Regions from separate parts of the Mesorhizobium sp. J428 genome, predicted to be linked through region 2. Evidence: predicted binding sites of a transcription regulator. Region 2 holds the regulator's gene; each other region holds the start of a gene.
The links. Region 2 encodes LexA, which represses DNA repair genes until DNA is damaged. Its sites were predicted from a motif close to TGTTCNNNNTGTGTTCNG; they were not measured.
Positions count from the first base shown of each region.

Region 1: a site for LexA is predicted at 2,380-2,397, ahead of LRS09_RS26860 (single-stranded DNA-binding protein). Genes of this name have one in related genera too.
Region 3: a site for LexA is predicted at 5,055-5,072, ahead of recA (recombinase RecA). Genes of this name have one in related genera too.
Region 4: a site for LexA is predicted at 3,209-3,226, ahead of LRS09_RS27015 (single-stranded DNA-binding protein). Genes of this name have one in related genera too.

Region 1 is NZ_JAJOMX010000002.1:2,238-9,770, forward strand. It holds gene LRS09_RS26840 (hypothetical protein) at 1-127, shown strand, start outside; gene LRS09_RS26845 (hypothetical protein) at 683-853, shown strand; gene LRS09_RS26850 (hypothetical protein) at 857-1,054, shown strand; gene LRS09_RS26855 (hypothetical protein) at 1,157-1,504, shown strand; gene LRS09_RS26860 (single-stranded DNA-binding protein) at 2,451-2,819, shown strand; gene LRS09_RS26865 (hypothetical protein) at 2,847-3,242, shown strand; gene LRS09_RS26870 (ParA family protein) at 3,239-4,039, shown strand; gene LRS09_RS26875 (ParB/RepB/Spo0J family partition protein) at 4,039-5,124, shown strand; gene LRS09_RS26880 (DUF192 domain-containing protein) at 5,121-5,567, shown strand; gene LRS09_RS26885 (MobC family plasmid mobilization relaxosome protein) at 5,891-6,439, shown strand; gene LRS09_RS26890 (relaxase/mobilization nuclease domain-containing protein) at 6,436-7,497, shown strand.
Region 2 is NZ_JAJOMX010000001.1:5,000,541-5,008,073, forward strand. It holds gene LRS09_RS25190 (peptidylprolyl isomerase) at 1-1,195, shown strand, start outside; gene trpD (anthranilate phosphoribosyltransferase) at 1,206-2,216, shown strand; gene trpC (indole-3-glycerol phosphate synthase TrpC) at 2,213-3,025, shown strand; gene moaC (cyclic pyranopterin monophosphate synthase MoaC) at 3,028-3,522, shown strand; gene glp (gephyrin-like molybdotransferase Glp) at 3,527-4,729, shown strand; gene lexA (transcriptional repressor LexA) at 4,860-5,573, shown strand; gene LRS09_RS25220 (ComEC/Rec2 family competence protein) at 5,599-7,533, opposite strand, start outside.
Region 3 is NZ_JAJOMX010000001.1:4,762,847-4,770,379, forward strand. It holds gene LRS09_RS23950 (NADH-quinone oxidoreductase subunit M) at 1-191, shown strand, start outside; gene nuoN (NADH-quinone oxidoreductase subunit NuoN) at 207-1,643, shown strand; partial or broken gene LRS09_RS23960 (biotin--[acetyl-CoA-carboxylase] ligase) at 1,649-2,472, shown strand; gene LRS09_RS23965 (ribonuclease J) at 2,494-4,164, shown strand; gene mce (methylmalonyl-CoA epimerase) at 4,307-4,711, shown strand; gene LRS09_RS23975 (DUF1467 family protein) at 4,719-4,988, shown strand; gene recA (recombinase RecA) at 5,198-6,289, shown strand; gene alaS (alanine--tRNA ligase) at 6,459-7,533, shown strand, end outside.
Region 4 is NZ_JAJOMX010000002.1:28,247-35,779, forward strand. It holds gene LRS09_RS26990 (hypothetical protein) at 1-402, shown strand, start outside; gene LRS09_RS26995 (hypothetical protein) at 424-957, shown strand; gene LRS09_RS27000 (hypothetical protein) at 1,513-1,683, shown strand; gene LRS09_RS27005 (hypothetical protein) at 1,687-1,884, shown strand; gene LRS09_RS27010 (hypothetical protein) at 1,890-2,333, shown strand; gene LRS09_RS27015 (single-stranded DNA-binding protein) at 3,280-3,648, shown strand; gene LRS09_RS27020 (hypothetical protein) at 3,676-4,071, shown strand; gene LRS09_RS27025 (ParA family protein) at 4,068-4,868, shown strand; gene LRS09_RS27030 (ParB/RepB/Spo0J family partition protein) at 4,868-5,953, shown strand; gene LRS09_RS27035 (DUF192 domain-containing protein) at 5,950-6,531, shown strand; gene LRS09_RS27040 (MobC family plasmid mobilization relaxosome protein) at 6,710-7,258, shown strand; gene LRS09_RS27045 (relaxase/mobilization nuclease domain-containing protein) at 7,255-7,533, shown strand, end outside.

The sequences.
Region 1 (7,533 bases), on a different contig from region 2:
GCAATGGGGCGCGGATTTGCAGCGCCTGGTCGAGTTGTTTCGCTCTTCAGACGTTGCTCCCCAAAGCCAACTCATCGTGCAAAGCGCCCTCAAAGCCATGGCTGAGCGAATTAATCGGCTCGGGTGAGCAATTGGTGAGCAATCTGGTCCCTGAAGCCGCCGCTAAACGTAGGACATTGATAAAACCCTTAACGTAGGATTCCGCCCTCAGCCGGAGCCGACCCCTTATTGGCGCAATTTCCCATGCGGTTTCGTCGTTCACCGCTCTATCCCCGTGTCCCGAGGCGCGTGCCCTGATCGTAGCCGCGTCGCTGCCGGCACAAAGGTAGCTTCGCCAACGCCTACGCTGCGCTTCTGGCGTCGCCTTTGCGCTCTGCAGCTCGATCCGCGGCTGATCCCCGGGCAACGGCTCAGGGCTCTCGGCGAAGCAGCGGAAATCGATGGACGGTTCCGTCCTGGTCGCCTGCAGCCGCGACCTATGACGGCAGAGAGCCACTGTTCCGGCTAAGGCAACTCGCAAAGCAGCGGAGCAAAAGCGGTCTGCAGTGAGAAGCTGGTCGGTCTCGAATCCCTCGCAAAAACGAGGGGTTGACATTCCGATAAGTGGTGACACAACATCGCCAAAATATGCTATTGTGGCGTTGTGTCGTCACCATTCCGAAACGACGGCAAAGGAGGAGGTATGAAGTTCTTCGATGATCTGGTGGTGGGTTTCGCGACGCGTGTGATCCGTGGCGCGTTGGCGGTCGGAACTGTGTTCGTCTATGTCCAGGCGGCGGGCCTATTTCTGCTGCTGGCTGGCGCGGTGGTGCTGGCCGTCTACTACGCCGGCCGCCTCGCCCTGGGAATCTAAGCCATGAGCACCCCGACCTACGCTGAAATCGCCGCCAGCTGGGATATTTGGATCGAGTGCGTCGACACCGACGCCACAATGACCGCCGAAGAGTTCGACGCGATGAGCATCGAAGACAAGGTTGCGCTTCAGGTCGTGGCGTTCGGCGCGGAGATCCCCTCGCCTACCGAAAGGGCCGCTGTCGTGGATCGGGAGCGGTAATCGCCATGGCCCGACCTCTCGCCCAGGAGATGAGAGTACAGGGCTCGCTTACCGGCGAGCTGCAAAACCTGATCTATGACCTGCTGCCAACGCTCGAAGAGCTTGAGGCCAAGCGACGTCGACCTCGTAGGTCAGACTGCGAAACTCAAAGCTGCCGGACTGATCTACGCAACGGAGTGGTGGCGGCCGGACGGCAATGGCGCCCCCCGCTACCTCTATCTGCTCTACCCACAGCAGCCCGGCCAACCGCGACGCCGCGACTACGTTGGTGCGGACGACGACAAGATCCAGGAAGCGCGGGAGAGCATCGCCAGGGCCAAGCAATTCGACACGCTGACTGCGGAGGCGCAGCAGATACGAGAGAAGATTGAGAACGCAGCCGAATTCCTCGATCAAGGCTGCGCCGTCCTCAAGGGCAAACCGCGCTTCATGCTACGCCGACGGCCGTAGTCAATACTGTTAAGCGCTGCCCTCCGCAGGCCCGGCTACCGCCGGGCCTTTCACATGGTCCCTCGGCAGCCACTGCCATATCGCAATCATGGCGATAAGCGGTGGGTAAGTCTGTGCATAACCCTGTGGATCAAAGACGTTATCCACGCTGAAATTGTCTTGTGTGCAATCTCTTGGATTCATTGCGGAAAACACGCTTGTCCACAGAAACTGACGCTGAAACACTCTTATGCCCAGACGCTGAAACAGTCTTGCGTCCGGAATCGAAAATGAGCGTTAAAGCATTGAAAAAAAAACGGATTTCGCGCAGGCGGTGAACTCTCCCTATATTGATTCAGATTTACCTATATCTATACCTGTAGCTAGAGCACTTCAATCAACCACTCCCCCAGCTAGAAGCTCACAACAACACCTACCCTCCGCGCCTTCGGCGCTCCGCCCCGTCGCCATTGGCGACGGCCTGTCGGCGGCAAGCCGCCTCCAATAGCGTGCCCTACGGGCACTGGTCTACTACTTGATCTTCCATCAACCACCAGAACTCACACTTCCAACGTCGAGCCCGGCAGAACCGCCGCAATGGCTTTTGAAAAAAATGGGGGCGACCGTTGAGTTTTAAGTGGCTCAAATCGGCTCGCATTCGACCGTGGAAGGCGCTCTAGCGCATCAGGTGGAGCGAAGCGGCCGCCGGCGCGGTCACGCTCCTAGGGCCTCCCAGGCGCTTTTGGTGCGATTTGTCTTTTCGGGGCGGCGCTGCGGTTTTGCAGCTCGCTTTTCAGCCCGCGCGAATTGGCGGTGAACTGGCGAAGAAGATGGAAAAATCCCCTCGATTTTGGATGCTCAGCCCACGGAAACTGTTTTCCGGATTGTTGTCTAGTTGTTGTCTGTTTGTTTTCCCTTCTGTTATACTTGATTCGCGGCGAATTCCGTCGCTCCATCGGAGAAATCCATGCAAAGCAATACCTTTGCCGGCCGCCTCGCAGACGCGCCGGCTCTGCGCAGAACGGCATCTGGCGCCGTCTGCAGGTTCACGCTGATTTCCAACGAGTACGCGGGCAAGGACGACAACAACAACAGCCTCGAACGCGCGGTGAGGGTCCAGTTCGTGGCCTTCAACAAGAAGGGCGAAGCCATCGCCGAAAACTGTCGCAGGGGCGATCAGCTGATCGTCCAGTGGTCGTTGCGCAACAACGACTACCAGGACAGCAAGACTGGCGAGACCGTCTATGGCTTCGATTTCCGGGTCGAAGATTTCGAATTCGGTGCGCCGGGTTCGATCAAGCGAGCCGAGCTGCAAGAGCGCCAGGGCGCAAACTGAACCATGACGCAAGGGACAGTGCCACAGATGGACGCCGTGCAGTTCGCAGCTGTAGCGGCGTCGTGTCGATGGTCCAAAAAATCGCTGGCCATCGCGCGCCACATTCTCGTGGATGGTGTTTCGCTGCCGGAAACGGCGGCGAAACACGCCGTTACGCCGAAGCACGCTCGCGTGCTTCTGGCGCGGTTTAAGGAGAAGGCCGAGCGAATGGCCGAACGAATGACCGAGCGGAAGCGGCTCGAAGCATTCATGCAAAAAGAGCAGCCCAAGCTGGCGGTGCACCCCCTCACCTCTTTTCTCAACGACATGCAGACCCTTCGCGAGAAGGGTTACACCTTCGCACAAGTCGTCGCCTACCTCAAAACCAACGGCGTGACGACTTCGGAGACGACAGTTCGCAATTTCCTACGGAGCAACGGATGAAAACGATTGTCCTGGCCAATCAGAAGGGCGGCGTCGGCAAAAGCGCCGTCGCCTGTCAACTGGCTTATTTTTTTAGCCAGCCGATCAACCAACCCATGAACAAGCGCGTCCTGGTGATCGACCTCGACCACCAGCGCAACACCACCAAAGCGTTGAGAACCGGCGGTTTTTGCGTCGTGTCCGCTACGACCAGCAGCAAGCTCCTGACCGACCCGAAAGCCGACATCGAGCACGCTGAATTTGTCTTGGTCCCGGGCGATGGCGACTTGCTCAAGATGGAAAAGAAGGCGGCGGAACACAACGCCTACGCCTCGAATCTTCTGGCGTTCCTGGCTCGCGTTGCAGACAGTTTCGATGTCTGCATCATCGACACGAACCCGAATCCGGACATCCGCCAACTGTCTCCGCTCGTCGTCGCCGATTACGTGCTCGCGCCGATCGAACTCAACCAGGAGGCCATCGATGGGATCGGCGACCTGTTGAACCACGAAAATATCGGCATCCGGCGAATTCAGGCAACGCTCAACAAGAAGCTGAAATTCCTCGGCATCTTGCCAAACAAAGTGGAGCCGACGCCGTTCCAGCGCGACAACTTCCGCGCCCTTTCCACGGCGTACCCGAAATACCTCATCGCAATGTCGCCCGGCTTCGCTGCAATCAAGAAATCGACAGCGATCGCCGAGGCGCAAGCGGCCGGCGTGCCGGTGTGGCGGCTCGGCAAAACGTCCGGCCGCGACGCTTGGCGCGAAATGCGCCCCGTCTTCGACAAAATCGCACAACTGATGGAGGTTGCATAATGGCGCTCGACCTTTCTGCGCTCGATGAAGCGCCCCCTACCCCGGCCACCGCCGCCGGCGAGCCTTTGATGATCCGTCTCGCCGACATCGAAGTCGATCCAAACCAGCCGCGAAAGTCGTTCGATCCGGTCAAGATGGCCGAAATGGTCGCTTCCGTGAAGGCGCGCGGCGTTAAGTCGCCGGTTTCGGTGCGCCCTCACCCGGACAAGCCCGGCAAATGGATCTTGAACTACGGCGAGCGTCGCTATCGTGCTTCGATAGACGCTGGCCGCGAGGAAATCCCCGCTTTCGTCGATCAGCAGCACGACGACTACGATCAGGTTATCGAAAACCTGCAGCGCGAAGACCTGCGGCCCATGGAACTCGCACTGTTCATCAACCGCAAAAAGAAGGACGGTGACAGGAACGCGAAGATAGCCCGGGAACTCGGAGTCGATGCGTCGTTCATCACTTACCATCTGGCCCTGATCGACCCACCGGCCGCAATCGAAGCGCTCTATGCGAGCGGCCGCTGTACGTCGCCGAAAATTCTCTATGACCTGTCTACGCTTCACGGCAAATACCCCGACGAAGTGGATGCATGGGTGGAGCAAGCGGAAGAGGTGACGCGGGCGGCCGTGTCCGCGCTTTCCACCTCGCTCAAGAATGGTACGAGCCAAGAACCGCCGCAGCCGCCGAACGGCAGCGGTATCTCCGGCGGCGGAAACCTTGGAATGTTCCAAGGTTCCGGCCCTGATGGCGGCCATGGAGGATCAGCCACCGTGGCTAAGGACGAAGGCAAACCGGCCAAGACAAAGCCGGGTGCAAGTGCTGACGGCAGGGGCAACAACGGGGAAGGCGGTGAGGGCGGCGAACCTCCCGAGGAAGGTCGCACCAGCTGGCCGAGGGGGAAAGTCGCGTCCGACCCGACGCTGATGCGCAAGCCATTGCTGCTGGTGACCATCGACGGTCGAAGCGCTGCCATCCTGCTGAATCGCAAACCGACTTCGACGGGTCTGGTGCATATTCGCTACGAGAACGGCGAGAACGCGGAAGTCTCCGCCGCGGACTGCGTCATCGAAAGCCTCAGCGAGGAAAACGGGTGAGGGCGGTTCTCGCCGCCTTCGCCCTGGTACTAGCGCTTCCGGCAGCAAGCGCTAGTGCCGCCGGACCGGATGAGGTCTGCGACCTGCATTTTTCCGGCGGCGCGATCCTACCTGCCGTCCCGGTTGCCAAGACAGTTGCAGCGCAGGCGACCGGGCTCGCGAACCGCGACGACGCAGGCCCGGGGCTGCTGTTTAGTTGGCCCAAGGCCGAACCTCGCGTGTTCTGGATGCGGGACACCCATTTCCCGCTGACCGTTGGCTTTTTCGGCGCAGACGGCGTGCTATTCGCCCAGGCGAACATGCAGCCGATGACCGACACCTACCACTTCTCGGTGAGCCCGGCGGCCGACGCGCTCGAACTCGCGCAAGGTCAGTTCGAGCGGCACGGCTTGCGGATCGGCTCGAGAATCGTTTCTCGTGAGTGCCGGCCGGCGGGTCCATAGCCGGCGTAGGGTAGGGCGCGTCAGAAATCGGCCGAAAAAGGGACAGGCGATGCCTGTCCCTTTTTCATTTCCGCCGCCTGATGGGCGAGGCGCGATGCGCCCGCCGCTGTCGCCCAACGGGCGCAGCTTAACTCGTCTGCGTGACCGCAGACTGAATAGCCCACCCCTGCGCCTCGTAAGAGGGCAGGGGCGGCGTAGCTCCTTGGAACCTTCCAAGGAGCGGAGGCGCGTAGTGGGCTATTGCAGGATAGGCCGAAGGCCGGTAGAGTACGCGCGTACAGCGCTCCTCTGGCACCCTGTCGGGTGCGTATGACAGGCCCACAATGACCACTGAGAAGCCGAACAGCCCCTATCTCAATCTCTACCTCGGCGAACTGAAAGAGCCGTGGGAGGCCTATTGCGCCGCGCGCAATCTCAAGCCCGGCGCTGCCATCCGCGCAGCCATCCAGGCACAGTTGAAAGCAGCACGGCCGCCGTATGACTCGCAGCCCTTGGCCGCATCGCAGGCCCCAGCGCAGGCCGAGCCGCGCAGGCGTTACGAAATCACCTTGATCCCTTCCGAAATGGACGCCATCCGCCGCAGGCTGGACGGCAAGCGCACTCCGCGCGATTGGATTGCGGCCGTGATCCGCGCCGCCCTTACTCGTGAACCTCAGTTCGGCGACGCCGAGGTCCAAGTCCTCGCGAACTCCAATTACCAGCTGCAGGCGATCGGTCGGAACCTCAACCAGATCGCTCGCAGGCTCAACGAGCGCAAGGCGCAGGACTTTCCCGCGAGGCGCGTCGCGGACATTGAGCGCACCATCGCCCAGCACACCGAGGCCGTCACCGCCCTCATGCGCGCCTGTCAGGAGCGCTGGCCCCTCGCATGAGCGCGTCGATTGACCATTGGCTTGACGAATTCGGAGCCGAGCTAGACCCGATCTATTCGCGTGGCCGCCATGTCAAAGCGCCCCGTAAGGCGCCCGGCACAGGCTCCAAGGCGAAGCGCGGTAAACCCACGGGGCCGGCGACCAGGGAAAGTCGGCGCGCAACCCTTGAACGGATTGCGCGGAAGTCGCCGGAAGTCATGGTCAAAATCACCGGGGGCGGGCGAAACATGCGTCAAATCAAGGCGCACATGGATTACATCTCGCGCAACGGTCTTGTGGAACTCGAAGACGAGCAAGGGCTCGCCTATCTCGGCAAGAAGGATGTCCGCAGCGTTCGCGATACATGGCGCGATGGCGGTCATTCCATTCCCAGCGACGGCGACGACGGGCCGCGCGAGGCTTTCAACATCATGCTTTCAATGCCTCCGGGTACCCCGCGGGATGAAGTCAAGGCGGCTGTGCGTGCCTTCGCCGCTGATGAGTTCCAGGGCTTCCAGTACTGTTTCGCCGCTCACAACGACGAGAAACATCCGCACGTCCATTTGACGGTGAAGGCAACCGCCTTGGACGGTTCGCGGCTCAACCCGCGCAAGGGCGATTTGCATCGCTGGCGCGTGAAGTTCGCCCAAGAGCTTCGCGACAGAGGCGTTGACGCCAATGCTTCTCCCCGCAAGGCTCGGGGCGTCGTGCGGAAGGCACAACGCCAGGCATTGATCCGAATCGCCGAACGTGGCGGTCAATCGCGCGTCGCGCGCACGCAGGAAGACCAAGCGAATCGCGAGGCGATGGGGAAGGGCGCTCATCCCAATCCTGCGCAAGACAGAATCAGCGTGACGCGCAAGCGCGTCCTGCTGGGGTATGGGCAGATGGCAAAGGCGCTGGCGAGAGGGTCCGCCAACGATCGCGCGCTTGCCGTCAGCCTCGTCGACCTGGTGCGAGCTATGCCCGCACCAACCACCGCGCACGAGGCGCGCGTAGAGGCCGCCAGAGCGGCCATTGCGGAGCGCCAAGGGCAAAGAGAGGCCGCACGCGGCCGCGAGGGCCAGAACCGCGCCTAAGCGCGCCTATTGCGGGCTGCGCCATCTTTTTTCGAC
Region 2 (7,533 bases):
CGCCTACGTCAAGCTCGAGCCCGAGGATATCGCCGACGCGGCGGCAATCAGCGATGAGGACGTGGCGAAGGACTACGAAGCCAACAAGAAGCGCTACACGACGCCCGAGACCCGCACGATCGAGCAGCTGGTCTTTTCCGACAAGGCTGCCGCTGACGCTGCCGCCGAGAGCATTCGCGGCGGCTCATCCTTCGATTCCGTCGTGACGGCGCAGGGCAAGACGATGGCCGACATCCAGCTGGGCACGTTCGAGAAGGACAAGGTGGCCGACGCGGCAGTGGCCGACGCCGCCTTCAAGCTGTCGCTGAACGAAGTGAGCCCGGTCGTCGAAGGCGCGTTCGGCCCGGTGCTCCTTCGCGTCACCGATATCAAGCCGGAAGTGGTCAAGCCGCTTTCGGAGGTCGGCGAGCAGATCCGCAAGGACCTGGCCCTGGTCGAGGCCAACACACAGTTGCTCAACGTGCACGACAGCTATGAAGATGCCCGCGCCAGTGGCCAGACAATGGAAGAAGCGGCAGCGGCCGCAAAGCTGAAGGTGGCCACCGTTGAAGCAGTCGACCGCAACGCGCAGGACCCGGCCGGCACGGTGATCTCGACCATCCCCTCCTCCCGAGAACTGCTGCAGGGTGCCTTCGAGACGCAGCCGAACGTCGAGAACCCGCCGCTGTCGCTCGGTTCGAGCGGGTTCGTCTTCTACGAGGTCAAGGAGGTCACCCCTGCCCGCGACCGCACGCTAGATGAAGTCAAGGACAAGGTCGTCGCCGACTGGATCGCAGAAGAAAGCGACCGCCTGTTCTCGACCAAGGCGGCGGAATTGGAAAAGCGCGTCAAGGACGAGAACTCGCTCGACACGGTCGCGACCGAACTCGGTCTCGAAAAGCAGGTGAAGCGCGGTCTGCGGCGTGGGGCGGAGGACGTCGACCTCGGCCCCGACGGTGCCGCCGCGGTCTTCGCCGTCGCGCAGAGCGGCGCGGGGGTCACCACGCCGGCGGACGGCAACACGAAGATACTCTTCCGCGTGACAGAGGTGTTCGAGCCGGCCGGCGCAGGAGCCGAGGCCGTGTCGGCCGAGAATCGGCAGGCCTATGCATCGGGCATGGCGGACGACCTGCTCGACCAGCTGGTCGCGCGGCTCCAGGGCGAGTTCGCCGTGACGACCAACCCCACCGCCATCCAGCAAGCGTTGAGCTTCTGACAGGACAACCATGGCCGACTTCAAGCCCTTCATCGCCAAGGTCGCCGCTGGAAAGGCGCTCACCTTCGAGGAGGCGCGCGAGGCGTTTGACATCGTGATGTCGGGCGAAGCGACACCGTCGCAGATCGGCGGCTTCCTGATGGCCCTGCGCGTTCGCGGCGAGACCGTGCCGGAGGTGATGGGCGCTGTCGCCACGATGCGCGACAAGATGCTGCGCGTCGCAGCCCCTGGCAACGCGATCGACATCGTCGGCACGGGCGGCGATGGCACGCACAGCCTCAACATCTCGACCGGGTCCGCCTTCGTCATCGCCGGCTGCGGCGTGCCGGTGGCCAAGCACGGCAACCGCAACCTCTCCTCGCAGTCGGGCGCGGCGGATGTGCTGATGGCGCTCGGGATCAGGATCGACCTGTCGCCCGAAGCGATCTCGCGCTGCATTGCGGAGGCCGGCATCGGCTTCATGTTCGCACCGGCTCACCATCCAGCGATGAAATATGTCGGCCCCTCGCGTGTCGAGCTCGGCACGCGCACGATCTTCAACCTGCTCGGACCGCTCTCGAATCCCGGCGGCGTGACACGGCAGCTGGTCGGCGTTTTCGCGCCGGAATGGGTGGGACCCGTCGCGGAAGCCCTGAAGGAACTCGGGTCCGAGAAGATCTGGGTCGTCCATGGCGACGGTTATGACGAGATCACCACGACCGGCGAGACGCGGGTCGCGGAACTCTCCGATGGCGTGCTTTCCGAGTTCACGATCACGCCGGCGCAATATGGCCTGGCCTGGCACACGCAGGCTGAGCTCAAGGGCGGCGACGCCGCCTTCAACGCCAGGGCACTGCGGGATATGCTGGCCGGCGCGCCCGGCGCCTATCGCGACACCGTGCTGATGAACGCCGGCGCGGGGCTTGTCGTTGCCGGTGTGGCGGCCGACATGAAGGAAGGCATCGCGCTGGCCGTCCGGTCCATTGATGACGGCAAGGCGCTGGCGCGGCTGGAGAAACTGGTGCAGGTGTCCAACGCATGACCGATATCCTGCGCAAGATCGAGGCCTACAAGCGCGACGAGATCGCCGCCGCCAAGGCGCGCACGCCGCTCGCCGAACTCAAGGCACGGATCGCAGGCGGCGAGCAGCCGCGCGGTTTCCTCAAGGCCCTGCGGGCGAAGCGCGCCAAAGGCGAGTTTGCTCTGATCGCGGAGATCAAGAAGGCGAGCCCCTCGAAAGGCCTGATACGGGCGGATTTCGACCCACCGTCGCTTGCCGCCGCGTATGAGGCCGGCGGTGCCGCCTGCCTCTCCGTCCTCACCGATGCCCCGTCCTTCCAAGGCGCGCCGGAATTCCTGACCGAGGCGCGCTGCGCCTGCGCCCTGCCCGCGCTGCGCAAGGACTTCATGTTCGACGCCTACCAGGTGCTCGAGGCGCGCGCCTGGGGTGCGGACGCGATCCTGCTCATCATGGCGAGCCTCTCCGACGACGACGCGAAGTCGCTCGAGGCCTGCGCGTTCGATCTCGGCATGGACGTTCTCGTCGAGGTGCACGACGAAGCGGAGATGGAGCGCGCGCTGAAGCTCGCCTCATCGATGATCGGCGTGAACAACCGCAATCTGCGCACCTTCGAAGTCTCGCTCGACGTGTCGGAGCGGCTGGCCCGCATGGTGCCGGCCGACAGGCTGCTCGTCGGCGAAAGCGGCATCTTCACCCATGCCGACTGCATGCGGCTCGCACGCCACGGCATCGGCACCTTCCTGGTGGGCGAGAGCCTGATGCGCCAGGCCGACGTCGCGGCGGCTACGCGCCTGCTGCTCAACGGCGCCGCCGCAGCGGCGGCCGAGTGACGATGACCGCCCCCTCGCCGGGCCTCACCCATATCGCCGCCGACGGGCAGGCCGATATGGTGGATGTCGGCGCGAAGGCCGAGACGCAGCGCGTCGCGATCGCCGAGGGCTCGGTGGTGATGAAGCGCGAAACGCTCGACATGATCGTCGCCGGCAATGCGAAGAAGGGTGATGTGATCGGCGTCGCCCGCATCGCCGGCATTATGGCGGCCAAGAAGACGCACGAACTGATCCCGCTCTGCCACCCGCTGCTCCTCGACAAGGTGGGCTTGGAGATCGAGCCCGATGCAGCCCTTCCGGGCCTGCGCGTCACGGCGACTGCGCGCGTCACCGGCAAGACCGGCGTCGAGATGGAGGCATTGACCGCGGCTTCCGTCGCCTGCCTCACCATCTACGACATGGCCAAGGCCGTGGACCGCGAGATGGAGTTGACGGGCATCCGCCTGGTCGAGAAGACCGGCGGCAAGTCGGGCGACTACCGCCGGACGAACGGCTGATCCAATGGCGCTGATGCCGGTGAAGGACGCCCTGGCCCGCCTCCTCGACGGGGCTGCCCCGCTCGCATCCGAAACCGTCGCGATCGGCCAGGCCGCGTGGCGCGTGCTCGCCACAGACATCGCGGCGCTGCGCACCCAGCCGCCCTTCGACGCCTCCGCGATGGACGGCTATGCGGTCCGCGCCGCCGACGTCGCATCGGTGCCCGCGACGCTGCGTGTCATCGGCGAGGCGCCGGCCGGCAAGGGGTTCACGGGCACGGTTGGCCCCGGCGAAGCGGTCCGCATTTTTACCGGCGCACCGGTTCCTGCCGGGGCCGACGCCGTGCTGATCCAGGAGAACACGCGCCTCTCGCCCAATGGTGTGGAAGCATTGGAGCCCGTCGCGGCCTTCCGCAACATCCGCCGGCAAGCTCTCGACTTCCGCGAAGGTGAGCCTCTGCTCGAGGCGGGCCGGCTCCTCGATCCCGCCGCCGTCTCGCTGGCGGCTGCCGCCAACCACGCGGCGCTGCCGGTCATCCGCAAGCCGCTGGTCGCTATCCTCGCCACGGGCGACGAACTGCTGCCGCCGGGCAGCGAGACCGGGCCGGACCAGATCATCTCCTCGAATGCCTATGGCGTGGCTGCCGTGGTCGAAAAGATGGGTGCCGTCCCCCTCGATCTCGGCATCGTACGTGACGACCGCTCTGGGATCGCCGCGGCGATAGATGGCGCACGCGCAGCGGGCGCGGACATCATCGTCACGCTCGGCGGCGCCTCGGTCGGCGACCACGACCTGGTGCGCGAGGTGCTGAGTTCTGCCGGTATGACGCTCGACTTCTGGAAGATCGCGATGCGGCCCGGCAAGCCGCTGATGTTCGGCCGATTGGGCGACGTGCGGGTGCTCGGGCTCCCCGGCAATCCGGTGGCCTCTCTCGTCTGCTCGCACCTTTTCGTCGCGCCGCTCGTCGCGCAACTGGGAGGACGGCCCCATATGTTGGACATTCGGGACGCGGTTCTGGGTGTCGACATGACCGAAAACGACCAGCGTGAGGACTATGTCCGCGCCCGTGTCGAGAGTCGCGACGGCCAACTCGTTGCAGCGCCCTTCCCTGTGCAGGATTCTTCGATGCTGCGGATTCTGGCCGACGCCAACGCCCTCATCGTCCGTCCGCCCTTCGCTCCCGCAGCCCCTGCGGGCTCTCCCTGCCGCGTGGTTCTGCTGCGATGAGAAGCCGGCTCGGCAAATAGCCTGAACGAACGGTAAACAAATTCACTAAAATTTAAGCGGTTGCAGAACACATATCGAACAGATAGTGTTTGTTCTGGTTTTGTTTGTCTGGCGATTCTTGGAGGGCGAAATGCTGACGCGCAAGCAACACGAGTTGCTGATGTTCATCCACGAGCGGATGAAGGAGTCCGGCATTCCCCCTTCCTTCGACGAGATGAAGGAGGCGCTGGACCTTGCCTCGAAGTCCGGCATCCACCGCCTGATCACGGCGCTGGAGGAGCGCGGCTTCATCCGCCGCCTGCCCAACCGGGCGCGCGCGCTGGAAGTCGTCCGCCTACCGGAATCGATGTCTCCCGCCCTCGCCGGCCCGCGCAAATTCTCCCCGAGCGTCATCCAGGGCAGCCTCGGCCAGAAGCCGGCCGAGCCGCCGCGCGCGCCCGTTGCCAGCAACGATGCGGGCAGCGCGATCTCGATCCCCGTCATGGGCCGCATCGCGGCCGGCGTGCCGATCGACGCCATCCAGCACCAGACCCACGCGATCATGGTGCCGCCGGAAATGCTGTCGGGCGGCGAGCACTATGCCCTTGAAGTGAAAGGAGATTCGATGATCGAGGCCGGCATCTTCGACGGCGATACGGTCATCATCCGCAACACGAACGCGGCCACCCCCGGCGACATCGTCGTGGCCCTGGTCGACGAGGAAGAAGCCACACTCAAGCGCTTCCGCCGCAAGGGCGCCTCGATCGCTCTCGAAGCCGCCAACCCGGCCTACGAGACGCGGATCTTCGGCCCGGACCGGATCAAGGTGCAGGGTCGTCTCGTCGGCCTCATCCGGAAATACTGAGCGTCGCGAAGAGCCGACGAGTGGTTCAGGAAGCCGGCTTCGTGCCGGCTTTTTTGTTTGCGGGCTCGTAAGGAGCCATGCCTCTGGCGGCGCGCGAGAAGCGGCGGTGGTCGTGCCAGGGACGCGTGCCGGACAGGGCGTAGGTGACGGAAGCGTTTCCCACACCGTCGAAGCGGATCTCTGCGCTGCCGTCCAGCGCAAGCCGTCGCGCGGTGATGATTTGCACTTTGCTGTGCGGGCAGGGATTGGCAGCCGTCGGATCGGCGATGACGATTACGCTCGCCGTGTCGCAGGCCTGCTCGGCGTCGGGCATCGTCAACGCATGAGCGACCACGGCTCCCGACTCATGTTCGACCCGGCACAGGTCGCCCGCGCAGAAGAATCGCGCCGGAGAAATATCCATGACGGTGCCAGTGGTTCCGGCTTCCGTCTCCTTTGCCGGCTTCATGATACCGGTTGCCATCGTCGCCCGCGACCAGTCTTCGACCGTAAACGCATTCGGACGGTCGCGGTTGACTGCCAGCATGCCGTCCCGCGTCCTGATCCCGACCAGTCGCGCATCCTCGGAGACGTAGGCCTGCGGCAATTCGCGAAGCGTCAGGCTTGCAAAGCCCACGACGGCGAGCGGGACCGCGAGCAGTCTCACCGCGGTCGTCGTGGCAAGCGTGAGCGGCACCAGCGCAAGCGCGAGCAGGACAACGGAAGCGGAGGGAACCGCGCCGATCGCATCGACCGGCGTGCGCTCGGCGAGCCAGCGGACGATGGCAAGTGCCAGCGACAGCCCCTGCCCCATGATTATGAAGACTGGCCCATCGAGGCCGAAAGGCATCAGCACCATTCCGGCCACCGCCGCCGGCATCACGACGACCGAAAACACGGGCATGGCCGCGAGGTTTGCGACAAGGCCGAGCGGCGAGACACGCTGGAAATGCCAGGCGCCGAAGATGCCGGTCGCGACGCCGGCGATCAGCGACGTGGCCGCCAACCCCGCGGCGTAGAAGACGACCGTTCGCGCAATCCGCAGGAGCGCGCCACGCTGTGCAGGATTCGGTTGTGCTCGGCGCGCTCTGCGTTCCGCCCACCAGCCATAGGCGGAAACGAGCGCGGCCGTTGCCGCGAACGACATCTGGAAGCTTGGCCCGACGACCTCGTGCGGCGAGAGCACGATGATGATCAGGGCGGCGATCGCCAGGTTGCGCATCGTCAGCGCCGCGCGATCGAAAAGCAGCGCGACCAGCATCACCGCGATCATTAGGAAGCTGCGCTCGGCGGCGACCTGCGAACCTGAGATAAGAAGATAGGCGGCAAGTGCTGCCAGCGCGCCGACAGCCGCGTATTTCCGCACCGGATGGCGCGAGGCAAATCCGGGAAAGGCGGCAAAGCCGAGCCGCAGCGACCCGATCACCACGCCCGCCACCAGCGCCATGTGCAGGCCGGAGATCGACAGCACATGCGCGAGCCCGGTGATGCGCAGCGTCTCGTTGACATCCTCCGGGATTCCCGCACGCACGCCGGCGACGAGCGCGGCCGCGATCTCGCCCTCGGGCCCACCGATATGGCCGCGGATGCGCCCGGCAAGCGCGAGGCGCCGCGCTTCGATCCAGGCTTCCACGCGCGCGCGCAACGAACTCTCGTCCGCCGCCGGCAAAACCTCAGGCCGCTTGAGAAAGAAGCCGCTCGCGCCAATCCGGTCGAAATAGCTTTCGAAAGCGAAATCGTAGGAGCCGGGACGCAACGGCCCGAGCGGCGGCGCGAGCCGCGCCAATCCCGTCACCGCAGCACCCGGCTCAAGGCCCGGCGGCGCGGATCGGGCCGTCAGGCGCACGCGGTCGGGCTGATAGCGCAACTTCGGCCGCTCTGTCGCCATCACCGCGAGCGTCAACCTTATGCGCCCCTTCTCGCGGGTTTCGATCGTCTCGACACGCCCCGTCAGCCGTGTGGTGATTTCGCCGCCGATCAC
Region 3 (7,533 bases), 240 kb from region 2:
TGGACCTCTCGCTGCGCGAGAAGATCATCCTCTACCCGTTGGTGATCCTGGTCATCTTCTACGGTGTCTATCCGTCGGCGCTGCTGAACCCGACCACCGCCTCCGTCGAGGCGCTGGTGAACAATCTGACGATTTCGCGCGAAGCGGCCGCCGCCGCCGAGCCTGTCGCCGCCCCGGCGCCGGCACATTGACGAAGGCCCGACGACATGACGCCTGACATGATCTCGAACCTGTCCACGATCGCTCCCGAGCTGATCCTCGCGGTCGGCGCGATGGTGCTGCTGATGATCGGCGTCTTTTCCGGCGAGCGCGGCAACACGATGGTGACCGGCCTTGCGGTGGCGATCCTCATCGGCGCGGGCGCTTGGATGGTCCTGATCGGCGAGCAGGGCGAGTCCTTCGGCGGCGCCTACATCTCCGATCCCTTCGCGCGCTTCATGAAGGTGCTGACGCTGATCGGGTCGGTGGTGACGCTCGCCATGTCCGTCTCCTTTGCGCAGGAGGAGAAGTTCGACAAGTTCGAGTATCCTGTGCTGATCCTGCTCTCGACGCTGGGCATGCTGCTGATGGTCTCGGCCAACAACATGCTCACCCTTTATCTCGGCCTCGAACTGCAGTCGCTGGCGCTCTATGTCGTCGCCGCCATCAACCGCGACAGCACCAAGGCGACCGAGGCGGGCCTGAAGTATTTCGTCCTCGGCGCCCTGTCGTCCGGCATGCTCCTCTACGGCATCAGCCTCGTCTATGGTTACACCGGCAACATCGGCTTCGACGCGATCGCGACAGCGCTCGGCCAGGGTGAGCGGCAGCTCGGTCTCGTCTTCGGCCTGGTCTTCGTGCTCGCCGGCCTCGCCTTCAAGATCTCGGCTGTGCCGTTCCACATGTGGACGCCGGACGTCTACGAGGGCGCGCCGACGCCGGTCACCGCCTTCTTCGCCGCTGCGCCGAAAATGGCGGCCATGGCGCTGGTCGTGCGCGTTGTCGTCGGACCGTTCGAGCCCGTGGCGGCCGACTGGCAGCAGATCATCGTCTTCATCTCCATCGCCTCGATGCTGCTCGGCGCCTTCGCGGCGATCGGCCAGAAGAACATCAAGCGCCTGATGGCCTATTCCTCGATCGGCCATATGGGCTTCGCGCTGGTCGGGCTCGCCGCCAACACCGAGGTCGGCGTGCGCGGCGTGGCCATCTACATGGCGATCTACCTGGTGATGACGCTCGGCACCTTCGCCTTCATCCTTGCCATGCGTCGCAAGGACGGCAATGTCGAGCAGATCGAGGACCTGTCGGGCCTGGCACAGACCAATCCGATGATGGCCACGATCATGACCATCCTGATGTTCTCGCTCGCAGGTATCCCGCCGCTCGCCGGCTTCTGGGCCAAGTGGTACGTGTTCCTTGCCGCGATCCAGGCGAACCTGCTCGCGCTCGCCATCATCGGCGTGCTTGCCTCCGTCGTGGGCGCCTACTACTACCTGCGCATCATCAAGATCATGTGGTTCGACGAGCCGGCCGGCGGCTTCGTGCCGATGACCGGCGAGCTTCGGATCGTGCTCGGCGTCTCTGGCCTGTTCGTGCTGTTCTATATGCTGGTCGGGCAGCCGGTCGAAGCGCTCGCCGAAGCGGCCGCGCGGGCGTTCTTCTGAGCGGGATGGGATTTCGCCTCTCTCCGCTCGCCGAGGCTGCGGGCTACCGTCTGGAGGCATTCGAAGTCTCCAGCTCCACGAATGCGATCGCGCTCGAAAGGGCACGTCAGGGAGAGTCAGGTCCGCTCTGGCTCGTCACCACACGCCAGGAAGGGGGCGCGGCCGTCGCGGCCGGCCTTGGGCATGGGTCGACGGCAATCTCGCGGCCACCTTGCTTCGGGTCGAGACCGATCTGCGCCAGGCTGCCACGCTCGGCTTTGTTGCCGGTCTTGCCCTTGGAGAGGCCCTCGATGCTCTGGCACCCGATGCCGGCATCTCCATCGGCATGGACGGCGCAAGCGGCCCGAACGCGCCGCGGTTCGAGCTGAAATGGCCGAACGATGTGCTCTGCTCCAACGCCAAGCTGTCCGGCATCCTGCTCGAGTCGTCCATGTTGCCGGACGGCCGCTTCGCGCTTGCGATCGGCATAGGCGTCAATGTCGTGGCGCATCCGGCCGGCCTGCCATACCCTGCGACGTCGCTCGCCGCGCTGGGGTTCAGGATCGATGCAGAGACGCTTTTCCTCGCGCTCTCCGACGCCTGGACGCGGCTCGACCGCATCTGGGCAGGGGGCAGGGGGATTGCGGAGATCCGCCGGCTGTGGCTCGCCCGTGCCGCCGGCCTCGGCAGCGAGGTGGCGGTCAACATTGACGGTAATATCGTGCGCGGCGTGTTCGAGACGATCGACGAGGATTGCCGCTTCGTCATTCGCAACGATAAAGGTGGCACTGTAGCCATCGCTGCCGGCGACGTGCATTTCGGCGCGGTTGCCTCGGCGGGCAGAAACTGAACGGGGCAAGAGGAAACGAAAATGGCTAAAAATGATTCGGCCGAACTCGTCTTCGTCCCGCTGGGGGGCGTCGGCGAAATCGGCATGAACTTCGCGCTCTACGGCTACGGGCCGGCGAATGCGCGGCAGTGGATCGTGGTCGACGTCGGCGTGACCTTTCCCGGCCCCGACCTGCCGGGCGTCGACCTCGTCCTGCCGGACACGCGTTTCATCGAGGCCGATCTGGCCAATCTCAAGGGGATCGTCATCACCCATGCCCACGAGGACCACTACGGCGCGCTGCTGGACCTGTGGCCGAGACTGAAGGCGCAGGTCTGGATGAGCCCATTTTCTGCCGGGCTGCTCGAGGCCAAGCGCCAGTCGGAGCGCGGCGCTCCGGAAGTGCCGGTGACGATCTATCGCGCCGGCGAGACCTTCGAGATCGGCCCGTTCCGCATCGAGGCGATTGCGGTGGCGCATTCGATCCCGGAGCCGGTGTCGCTTGCGATCACCACGCCGCTCGGCACGGTGATCCACACCGGCGACTGGAAGATCGATCCCGCGCCCGAGATCGGCCCCAAGACCGACGAGGCGCGCTTCCGCGCGCTTGGCGACGCCGGCGTCATTGCGCTGATGTGCGATTCCACCAATGCCATGCGCGAGGGCGAATCGCCCTCCGAGCAGGATGTCGGCAAGGGGCTGCGGGCCGAGATCGAGAAGGCGCCCGCGCTCGTCGCCATCACCACCTTCTCCTCCAATGTCGGCCGCATCCGCTCGATAGCGGAGGCAGCGCGCGACGCCGGCCGCTCGGTGCTGGTGCTCGGCCGCTCGATGCGCCGCGTCATCGACGTCGCTGGCGAGCTCGGCTATCTCGACGGACTGCCGCCCTTCATCGCCGAGGAGGAGTTCGCCGGCGTCCCGCGCGAGAGCCTGGTGGTGCTGTGCACCGGCAGCCAGGGCGAGGACCGCGCAGCACTCGCAAAGCTGTCGCGCGACGAACTGCGCTCGGTGAAGCTCGCGGCCGGCGACACGGTGATCTTTTCCTCCCGCACCATTCCCGGCAACGAGAAGGCGATCCTCGAGATCAAGAACAGCCTCATCGATATGGGCGTGAAGATCATCGAGGACGGCGATGCGCTGGTCCACGTCTCCGGCCATCCGCGCCGCTCGGAACTGAAGCGTATGTACGAATGGACGCGGCCGCGCATCCTCGTGCCGGTGCATGGCGAGGCGGCACATCTGGTGGCGCAGGGCTCGCTGGGCGCCATGCAAGGCATTCCCGAGGTCATGCAGGTGCGCAACGGCGACGTTGCCAAGCTGGCGCCCGGCCCGGCCGAGATCATCGACCAGGTTCCGTTCGGGCGGATCTACAAGGACGGACGCATCATCGGTACGGACGAGGGCGTTGGCGTCAAGGACCGGAGAAAGCTCTCCTTCGCCGGCCATGTCGCGGTCAATGTCGTGCTGGATGAGCGCTACGACCTCGCGGGCGACCCGGACCTCGTGGCGATCGGCCTGCCGCAGGTCAATGCCGGCGGCGAGGATTTCGAGGAGATGCTGCTCGACGCTGCCGCCGGTGCGGTCCAGTCCATCCCGCGCCAGCGGCGCAAGGACCTCGACCTCGTGGCCGAGGCCGTGCGGCGCGCCGTGCGCAGCTCCGCCAACGAGGCCTGGGGCAAGAAGCCCGTCGTGACGGTGTTTGTGACGTACTAGGGGAGTAAGGCGGTAGGGGAGTAGGGGACGATTCTGCACTGGCCGGATCGTCTCGGATGTGCGCGCTTTCGCCCCGTTTCCTGCTTTCCCCTATTGCCCTACTGCCTTATTGCCCTACTGCCCGAACCCGCGGAGCCGCCTCATGCTCGGACGCCTGAACCACGTCGCCATCGCCGTGCCGGATCTCGCGGCCGCGGCCGCCACCTATCGCGATACGCTGGGCGCGACCGTCACGGCGCCGCAGGCGCTGCCCGAGCATGGCGTGACGGTGGTCTTCATCGAGCTGCCGAACACGAAGATCGAGCTGCTGGAGCCGCTCGGCGCCGACTCGACCATCGCCAGCTTCCTGGCGAAGAACCCGTCGGGCGGCATGCATCACGTCTGCTACGAGGTCGAGGATATCCTGGCCGCGCGCGACCAGCTCAAGGCGTCGGGGGCGCGGGTGCTGGGCGACGGCAATCCCAAGATCGGCGCCCACGGCAAGCCGGTGCTGTTCCTGCATCCCAAGGATTTCGCCGGCACGCTGGTGGAACTGGAACAGGTCTGATCCCGCTATGGGCTACTTCTCCGCCTTCGCCATCTTCTTCATCATCTGGTGGCTCGTGCTCTTCGCCACGCTGCCCTTCAGTTTGAAGACGCAGGACGAGGACGGTGAAGTGACGCTGGGCACCGTGCCGAGCGCGCCGCGCGGCGCGCACATGCTGCGGGCGATGGTGCGCACGACGATCGTTGCCGCGATCATCTTCGGCGTGCTCTACTATCTCAATCAGGTGGCCGGCTACAGCTTCGACGACCTGCCGCGCATTGCGCCCGAGTTCAACTAGGCTGATTCTGTCCCGCAGCCGCACGCGGACGCGCCGAGCGCGGGAATCCCTCCCTTACGCACGGGATGAAACAAAAAAAGAACACGGCGCGGAATATGTCGATTTTTCAATGAATTGATGCCTCTTGCAAAAAGAGAACAAAACAGATACAAATCACCATCGGACAAAGCGGCGCTCGGCCTTCATTGACGATCTAGGGGTGATGTATCATGGCTCAGAACACACTGCGGCTGGTTGAGGACAAATCGGTGGACAAGACAAAGGCTTTGGACGCGGCGCTGTCCCAGATCGAGCGCGCCTTCGGCAAGGGCTCGATCATGCGGCTCGGCCAGAACGAGCAGGTGGTGGAGATCGGCGTCGTGTCGACCGGCTCGCTCGGCCTCGACATTGCGCTCGGCGTCGGCGGCCTGCCGCGCGGCCGCATCATCGAGATCTACGGTCCGGAAAGCTCGGGCAAGACCACCATGGCGCTGCATACGGTCGCCGAAGCGCAGAAGAAGGGCGGCATCTGCGCCTTCGTCGACGCCGAACACGCGCTCGACCCGGTCTATGCCCGCAAACTCGGCGTCGATCTCGAGAACCTGCTGATCTCGCAGCCCGACACCGGCGAGCAGGCGCTGGAGATCTGCGACACGCTGGTCCGCTCCGGCGCGATCGACGTTCTGGTCGTCGACTCGGTGGCGGCGCTGACGCCGCGCGCCGAAATCGAGGGCGAGATGGGCGACTCGCTGCCAGGCCTGCAGGCCCGCCTGATGAGCCAGGCGTTGCGCAAGCTCACCGCCTCCATCTCGCGCTCCAACACGATGGTCATCTTCATCAACCAGATCCGCATGAAGATCGGCGTCATGTTCGGCTCGCCCGAGACGACCACCGGCGGCAACGCGCTCAAGTTCTACGCCTCGGTGCGCCTCGACATCCGCCGCATCGGTTCGGTCAAGGACCGCGACGAGGTGACGGGCAACCAGACCCGCGTCAAGGTGGTGAAGAACAAGCTCGCCCCGCCCTTCAAGCAGGTCGAGTTCGACATCATGTATGGCGAAGGCGTGTCGAAGACCGGCGAACTCATCGACCTCGGCGTCAAGGCCGGCGTGGTCGAGAAGTCGGGCGCCTGGTTCTCCTACAATTCGCAGCGCCTCGGCCAGGGCCGCGAAAACGCCAAGGAATTCCTGCGCGCCAATCCCGAACTCGCCGGCGAGATCGAGCAGATGCTGCGCCAGAATGCCGGGCTGATCGCCGACAAGTTCCTCGAGACCGGCTCGGCATCCGATTCCGACGACGCCGACGACGCGGCCGCCATGTAGCCGACCTTCAAGGCGCAGAGACGTATTCGGGCCGCGGTCGATCCGCGGCCCTTTTCGCATCTGTGACACAGGCTCACCCGCGCATTCTGGACAGTGCGGAAGGGCGCCGCTAAAAGGCCGAAGTCCAGAATTCTGCCGGGTTCCCGGCGTTCCCCGCAAAGGCACGAAGATGAGTGGCGTCAACGAGATCCGGTCGACCTTCCTCGACTACTTCCGCAGGAACGGCCACGAGGTCGTCGAGTCGAGTCCGCTCGTGCCGCGCAATGATCCGACGCTGATGTTCACCAATGCGGGCATGGTGCAGTTCAAGAACGTCTTCACCGGATTGGAGACGCGCCCCTATGTGCGGGCGGCCACGGCGCAGAAGAGCGTGCGCGCCGGCGGCAAGCACAACGACCTCGACAATGTCGGCTACACGGCCCGCCATCTCACCTTCTTCGAGATGCTCGGCAATTTCTCCTTCGGCGACTATTTCAAGGAGCGCGCGATCGAGCTCGCGTGGAACCTGATCACCAAGGAGTTCGGGCTGGCGAAGGACAAGCTGCTCGTCACCGTCTACCACACCGACGACGAGGCCGCCGGCTACTGGAAAAAGATCGCCGGCTTCTCCGACGACCGCATCATCCGCATCGCCACCTCGGACAATTTCTGGGCGATGGGCGACACCGGCCCCTGCGGCCCGTGCTCGGAGATCTTCATCGACCGCGGCGAGCATATCTGGGGCGGCCCGCCGGGCAGCCCGGAAGAGGACGGCGACCGCTTCCTCGAATTCTGGAACCTCGTCTTCATGCAGTACGAGCAGGTGACGAAGGAGGAGCGCATCGAGCTACCGCGCCCGTCGATCGACACCGGCATGGGCCTGGAGCGCATGGCCTCCATCCTGCAGGGCGTCGAAAGCGTCTTCGAGACCGACCTGTTCCGCCATCTGATCGACGCCGCCTCGTCGGAGATCGGCAAGGGTCCGGGCAAGGACAATGTCGCGTCCTATCGCGTCATCGCCGACCATCTGCGCTCCTCCTGCTTCCTCATCGCCGACGGCGTGCTGCCGTCAAACGAGGGACGCGGCTATGTGCTGCGCCGCATCATGCGCCGCGCCATGCGCCATGCGCAGCTTCTCGGTGCCTCCGACCCGCTGATGTGGAAGCTGGTGCCGGCGCTGGTGCGCGAGATGGGCCAGGCCTATCCGGAGCTCAGCCGCGGCCAGGCGCTGATCACCGAGACACTGAAGCTTGAGGAGACGCGCT
Region 4 (7,533 bases), on a different contig from region 2:
TACCGGGAAGGCATCAACGGCGGCGAAAACAGGCCCGCTCCCATAATCGAATATCCAGACAACGGGCCAATGGATTGGGCGTTGATACCGCCACGTCCAAGAAACGCGTTCTGGAGCATCTGCCTGTTCACGCTTTCGCGCGGCGACAGGCCCGCCCGAGGCGGACGCCTTGTCCCTGCCATCACCGAACGCGGAACATCGGGATGGATGCTTGTCGTGCCCGGGCACACCTATGAAAAGCAATTCGGTGACAAGACGGTCGCACCGCTCGTACGTCTTGGCCTGCTTGAGGCTGATGACGATGATCCTGCACACCGGGTCGTCTCGAAACGTGGCGAGGAAACCTGGAGCCAATTCGTCCAGAGAGGCGGTCAGTTCCCGGAAGACCTGACCAATCTCTAGCCCTATTCAGAAAGCTATTCCATGTCACAAGAAAACCATCGGATCGCCGCCGCCATCGATCTGCGAATGCGACAACTGGAAAAGCAGGGCATTCAAGGAGCGGCGGTCGTCCATCATATGCTTGGCTATATGCAGGGTCTTCAGCAGATTTACGACACGGCTTCGGACAAGGTGCTGTCGAACCTGTGTCAGCGCTATCCGGGCTTCTATCGCTATGCGGATATGATGGAGTCCATGTCCGAGAGAAATCAGCAAATGATCGAGGCGGGAACGCACCCCTACCGCGATCTGCCTGAACTTCCCGAGAAGCTGAAGCGGAGCTTGGCTGCATTGATGGCCAGTGCGGCCGATCTCGAACGTGCCTTCCAGTCTGCCGTGGATTGCGGTGACTTCGCCCGTCACGTCGACCAACTCGACAGCCTGAAACGGCAATGGGGCGCGGATTTGCAGCGCCTGGTCGAGTTGTTTCGCTCTTCAGACGTTGCTCCCCAAAGCCAACTCATCGTGCAAAGCGCCCTCAAAGCCATGGCTGAGCGAATTAATCGGCTCGGGTGAGCAATTGGTGAGCAATCTGGTCCCTGAAGCCGCCGCTAAACGTAGGACATTGATAAAACCCTTAACGTAGGATTCCGCCCTCAGCCGGAGCCGACCCCTTATTGGCGCAATTTCCCATGCGGTTTCGTCGTTCACCGCTCTATCCCCGTGTCCCGAGGCGCGTGCCCTGATCGTAGCCGCGTCGCTGCCGGCACAAAGGTAGCTTCGCCAACGCCTACGCTGCGCTTCTGGCGTCGCCTTTGCGCTCTGCAGCTCGATCCGCGGCTGATCCCCGGGCAACGGCTCAGGGCTCTCGGCGAAGCAGCGGAAATCGATGGACGGTTCCGTCCTGGTCGCCTGCAGCCGCGACCTATGACGGCAGAGAGCCACTGTTCCGGCTAAGGCAACTCGCAAAGCAGCGGAGCAAAAGCGGTCTGCAGTGAGAAGCTGGTCGGTCTCGAATCCCTCGCAAAAACGAGGGGTTGACATTCCGATAAGTGGTGACACAACATCGCCAAAATATGCTATTGTGGCGTTGTGTCGTCACCATTCCGAAACGACGGCAAAGGAGGAGGTATGAAGTTCTTCGATGATCTGGTGGTGGGTTTCGCGACGCGTGTGATCCGTGGCGCGTTGGCGGTCGGAACTGTGTTCGTCTATGTCCAGGCGGCGGGCCTATTTCTGCTGCTGGCTGGCGCGGTGGTGCTGGCCGTCTACTACGCCGGCCGCCTCGCCCTGGGAATCTAAGCCATGAGCACCCCGACCTACGCTGAAATCGCCGCCAGCTGGGATATTTGGATCGAGCACGTCGACACCGACGCCACAATGACCGCCGAAGAGTTCGACGCGATGAGCATCGAAGACAAGGTTGCGCTTCAGGTCGTGGCGTTCGGCGCGGAGATCCCCTCGCCTACCGAAAGGGCCGCTGTCGTGGATCGGGAGCGGTAATCGCCATGGCCCGACCTCTCGCCCAGGAGATGAGGGTACAGGGCTCGCTTACCGGCGAGCTGCAAAACCTGATCTATGACCTGCTGCCAACGCTCGAAGAGCTTGAGGCCAAGTACGTCGACCTCGTAGGTCAGACTGCGAAACTCAAAGCTGCCGGACTGATCTACGCAACGGAGTGGTGGCGGCCGGACGGCAATGGCGCCCCCCGCTACCTCTATCTGCTCTACCCACAGCAGCCCGGCCAACCGCGACGCCGCGACTACGTTGGTGCGGACGACGACAAGATCCAGGAAGCGCGGGAGAGCATCGCCAGGGCCAAGCAATTCGACACGCTGACTGCGGAGGCGCAGCAGATACGAGAGAAGATTGAGAACGCAGCCGAATTCCTCGATCAAGGCTGCGCCGTCCTCAAGGGCAAACCGCGCTTCATGCTACGCCGACGGCCGTAGTCAATACTGTTAAGCGCTGCCCTCCGCAGGCCCGGCTACCGCCGGGCCTTTCACATGGTCCCTCGGCAGCCACTGCCATATCGCAATCATGGCGATAAGCGGTGGGTAAGTCTGTGCATAACCCTGTGGATCAAAGACGTTATCCACGCTGAAATTGTCTTGTGTGCAATCTCTTGGATTCATTGCGGAAAACACGCTTGTCCACAGAAACTGACGCTGAAACACTCTTATGCCCAGACGCTGAAACAGTCTTGCGTCCGGAATCGAAAATGAGCGTTAAAGCATTGAAAAAAAAACGGATTTCGCGCAGGCGGTGAACTCTCCCTATATTGATTCAGATTTACCTATATCTATACCTGTAGCTAGAGCACTTCAATCAACCACTCCCCCAGCTAGAAGCTCACAACAACACCTACCCTCCGCGCCTTCGGCGCTCCGCCCCGTCGCCATTGGCGACGGCCTGTCGGCGGCAAGCCGCCTCCAATAGCGTGCCCTACGGGCACTGGTCTACTACTTGATCTTCCATCAACCACCAGAACTCACACTTCCAACGTCGAGCCCGGCAGAACCGCCGCAATGGCTTTTGAAAAAAATGGGGGCGACCGTTGAGTTTTAAGTGGCTCAAATCGGCTCGCATTCGACCGTGGAAGGCGCTCTAGCGCATCAGGTGGAGCGAAGCGGCCGCCGGCGCGGTCACGCTCCTAGGGCCTCCCAGGCGCTTTTGGTGCGATTTGTCTTTTCGGGGCGGCGCTGCGGTTTTGCAGCTCGCTTTTCAGCCCGCGCGAATTGGCGGTGAACTGGCGAAGAAGATGGAAAAATCCCCTCGATTTTGGATGCTCAGCCCACGGAAACTGTTTTCCGGATTGTTGTCTAGTTGTTGTCTGTTTGTTTTCCCTTCTGTTATACTTGATTCGCGGCGAATTCCGTCGCTCCATCGGAGAAATCCATGCAAAGCAATACCTTTGCCGGCCGCCTCGCAGACGCGCCGGCTCTGCGCAGAACGGCATCTGGCGCCGTCTGCAGGTTCACGCTGATTTCCAACGAGTACGCGGGCAAGGACGACAACAACAACAGCCTCGAACGCGCGGTGAGGGTCCAGTTCGTGGCCTTCAACAAGAAGGGCGAAGCCATCGCCGAAAACTGTCGCAGGGGCGATCAGCTGATCGTCCAGTGGTCGTTGCGCAACAACGACTACCAGGACAGCAAGACTGGCGAGACCGTCTATGGCTTCGATTTCCGGGTCGAAGATTTCGAATTCGGTGCGCCGGGTTCGATCAAGCGAGCCGAGCTGCAAGAGCGCCAGGGCGCAAACTGAACCATGACGCAAGGGACAGTGCCACAGATGGACGCCGTGCAGTTCGCAGCTGTAGCGGCGTCGTGTCGATGGTCCAAAAAATCGCTGGCCATCGCGCGCCACATTCTCGTGGATGGTGTTTCGCTGCCGGAAACGGCGGCGAAACACGCCGTTACGCCGAAGCACGCTCGCGTGCTTCTGGCGCGGTTTAAGGAGAAGGCCGAGCGAATGGCCGAACGAATGACCGAGCGGAAGCGGCTCGAAGCATTCATGCAAAAAGAGCAGCCCAAGCTGGCGGTGCACCCCCTCACCTCTTTTCTCAACGACATGCAGACCCTTCGCGAGAAGGGTTACACCTTCGCACAAGTCGTCGCCTACCTCAAAACCAACGGCGTGACGACTTCGGAGACGACAGTTCGCAATTTCCTACGGAGCAACGGATGAAAACGATTGTCCTGGCCAATCAGAAGGGCGGCGTCGGCAAAAGCGCCGTCGCCTGTCAACTGGCTTATTTTTTTAGCCAGCCGATCAACCAACCCATGAACAAGCGCGTCCTGGTGATCGACCTCGACCACCAGCGCAACACCACCAAAGCGTTGAGAACCGGCGGTTTTTGCGTCGTGTCCGCTACGACCAGCAGCAAGCTCCTGACCGACCCGAAAGCCGACATCGAGCACGCTGAATTTGTCTTGGTCCCGGGCGATGGCGACTTGCTCAAGATGGAAAAGAAGGCGGCGGAACACAACGCCTACGCCTCGAATCTTCTGGCGTTCCTGGCTCGCGTTGCAGACAGTTTCGATGTCTGCATCATCGACACGAACCCGAATCCGGACATCCGCCAACTGTCTCCGCTCGTCGTCGCCGATTACGTGCTCGCGCCGATCGAACTCAACCAGGAGGCCATCGATGGGATCGGCGACCTGTTGAACCACGAAAATATCGGCATCCGGCGAATTCAGGCAACGCTCAACAAGAAGCTGAAATTCCTCGGCATCTTGCCAAACAAAGTGGAGCCGACGCCGTTCCAGCGCGACAACTTCCGCGCCCTTTCCACGGCTGCCCCGAAATACCTCATCGCAATGTCGCCCGGCTTCGCTGCAATCAAGAAATCGACAGCGATCGCCGAGGCGCAAGCGGCCGGCGTGCCGGTGTGGCGGCTCGGCAAAACGTCCGGCCGCGACGCTTGGCGCGAAATGCGCCCCGTCTTCGACAAAATCGCACAACTGATGGAGGTTGCATAATGGCGCTCGACCTTTCTGCGCTCGATGAAGCGCCCCCTACCCCGGCCACCGCCGCCGGCGAGCCTTTGATGATCCGTCTCGCCGACATCGAAGTCGATCCAAACCAGCCGCGAAAGTCGTTCGATCCGGTCAAGATGGCCGAAATGGTCGCTTCCGTGAAGGCGCGCGGCGTTAAGTCGCCGGTTTCGGTGCGCCCTCACCCGGACAAGCCCGGCAAATGGATCTTGAACTACGGCGAGCGTCGCTATCGTGCTTCGATAGACGCTGGCCGCGAGGAAATCCCCGCTTTCGTCGATCAGCAGCACGACGACTACGATCAGGTTATCGAAAACCTGCAGCGCGAAGACCTGCGGCCCATGGAACTCGCACTGTTCATCAACCGCAAAAAGAAGGACGGTGACAGGAACGCGAAGATAGCCCGGGAACTCGGAGTCGATGCGTCGTTCATCACTTACCATCTGGCCCTGATCGACCCACCGGCCGCAATCGAAGCGCTCTATGCGAGCGGCCGCTGTACGTCGCCGAAAATTCTCTATGACCTGTCTACGCTTCACGGCAAATACCCCGACGAAGTGGATGCATGGGTGGAGCAAGCGGAAGAGGTGACGCGGGCGGCCGTGTCCGCGCTTTCCACCTCGCTCAAGAATGGTACGAGCCAAGAACCGCCGCAGCCGCCGAACGGCAGCGGTATCTCCGGCGGCGGAAACCTTGGAATGTTCCAAGGTTCCGGCCCTGATGGCGGCCATGGAGGATCAGCCACCGTGGCTAAGGACGAAGGCAAACCGGCCAAGACAAAGCCGGGTGCAAGTGCTGACGGCAGGGGCAACAACGGGGAAGGCGGTGAGGGCGGCGAACCTCCCGAGGAAGGTCGCACCAGCTGGCCGAGGGGGAAAGTCGCGTCCGACCCGACGCTGATGCGCAAGCCATTGCTGCTGGTGACCATCGACGGTCGAAGCGCTGCCATCCTGCTGAATCGCAAACCGACTTCGACGGGTCTGGTGCATATTCGCTACGAGAACGGCGAGAACGCGGAAGTCTCCGCCGCGGACTGCGTCATCGAAAGCCTCAGCGAGGAAAACGGGTGAGGGCGGTTCTCGCCGCCTTCGCCCTGGTACTAGCGCTTCCGGCAGCAAGCGCTAGTGCCGCCGGACCGGATGAGGTCTGCGACCTGCATTTTTCCGGCGGCGCGATCCTACCTGCCGTCCCGGTTGCCAAGACAGTTGCAGCGCAGGCGACCGGGCTCGCGAACCGCGACGACGCAGGCCCGGGGCTGCTGTTTAGTTGGCCCAAGGCCGAACCTCGCGTGTTCTGGATGCGGGACACCCATTTCCCGCTGACCGTTGGCTTTTTCGGCGCAGACGGCGTGCTATTCGCCCAGGCGAACATGCAGCCGATGACCGACACCTACCACTTCTCGGTGAGCCCGGCGGCCGACGCGCTCGAACTCGCGCAAGGTCAGTTCGAGCGGCACGGCTTTCGAATCGCCTCAAAAATTTTTTTTTGTAAGTGCCCCCCCGCGCCCAAAAACCCCCCAAAAGGGGGGGGCCAAAAAAAAAAAAAAAAAAAAAAAAAAACCCCCCTCCCCTTTTTTTTTCTCCCCCGCGGGAGGGGGGGGGGGCGCCCCCCCCCCCCCCCCCCCAAAACACAACCAAAAAAACCCTAACACAAAAAAAAAAAAAAAAAACCCACCCCCCCCCCCAAAAAAGAGGGGGGGGGGGGAAAAAAAAAAAAAAAAAAAAAAAAGGGGGGAAGGGGGGGATAAAAAAAAAAACGAAGGCCGGTAGAGTACGCGCGTACAGCGCTCCTCTGGCACCCTGTCGGGTGCGTATGACAGGCCCACAATGACCACTGAGAAGCCGAACAGCCCCTATCTCAATCTCTACCTCGGCGAACTGAAAGAGCCGTGGGAGGCCTATTGCGCCGCGCGCAATCTCAAGCCCGGCGCTGCCATCCGCGCAGCCATCCAGGCACAGTTGAAAGCAGCACGGCCGCCGTATGACTCGCAGCCCTTGGCCGCATCGCAGGCCCCAGCGCAGGCCGAGCCGCGCAGGCGTTACGAAATCACCTTGATCCCTTCCGAAATGGACGCCATCCGCCGCAGGCTGGACGGCAAGCGCACTCCGCGCGATTGGATTGCGGCCGTGATCCGCGCCGCCCTTACTCGTGAACCTCAGTTCGGCGACGCCGAGGTCCAAGTCCTCGCGAACTCCAATTACCAGCTGCAGGCGATCGGTCGGAACCTCAACCAGATCGCTCGCAGGCTCAACGAGCGCAAGGCGCAGGACTTTCCCGCGAGGCGCGTCGCGGACATTGAGCGCACCATCGCCCAGCACACCGAGGCCGTCACCGCCCTCATGCGCGCCTGTCAGGAGCGCTGGCCCCTCGCATGAGCGCGTCGATTGACCATTGGCTTGACGAATTCGGAGCCGAGCTAGACCCGATCTATTCGCGTGGCCGCCATGTCAAAGCGCCCCGTAAGGCGCCCGGCACAGGCTCCAAGGCGAAGCGCGGTAAACCCACGGGGCCGGCGACCAGGGAAAGTCGGCGCGCAACCCTTGAACGGATTGCGCGGAAGTCGCCGGAAGTCATGGTCAAAATCACCGGGGGCGGGCGAAACATGCGTCAAATCAAGGCGCACATGGATTACATCTCGCGCAACGGTCTT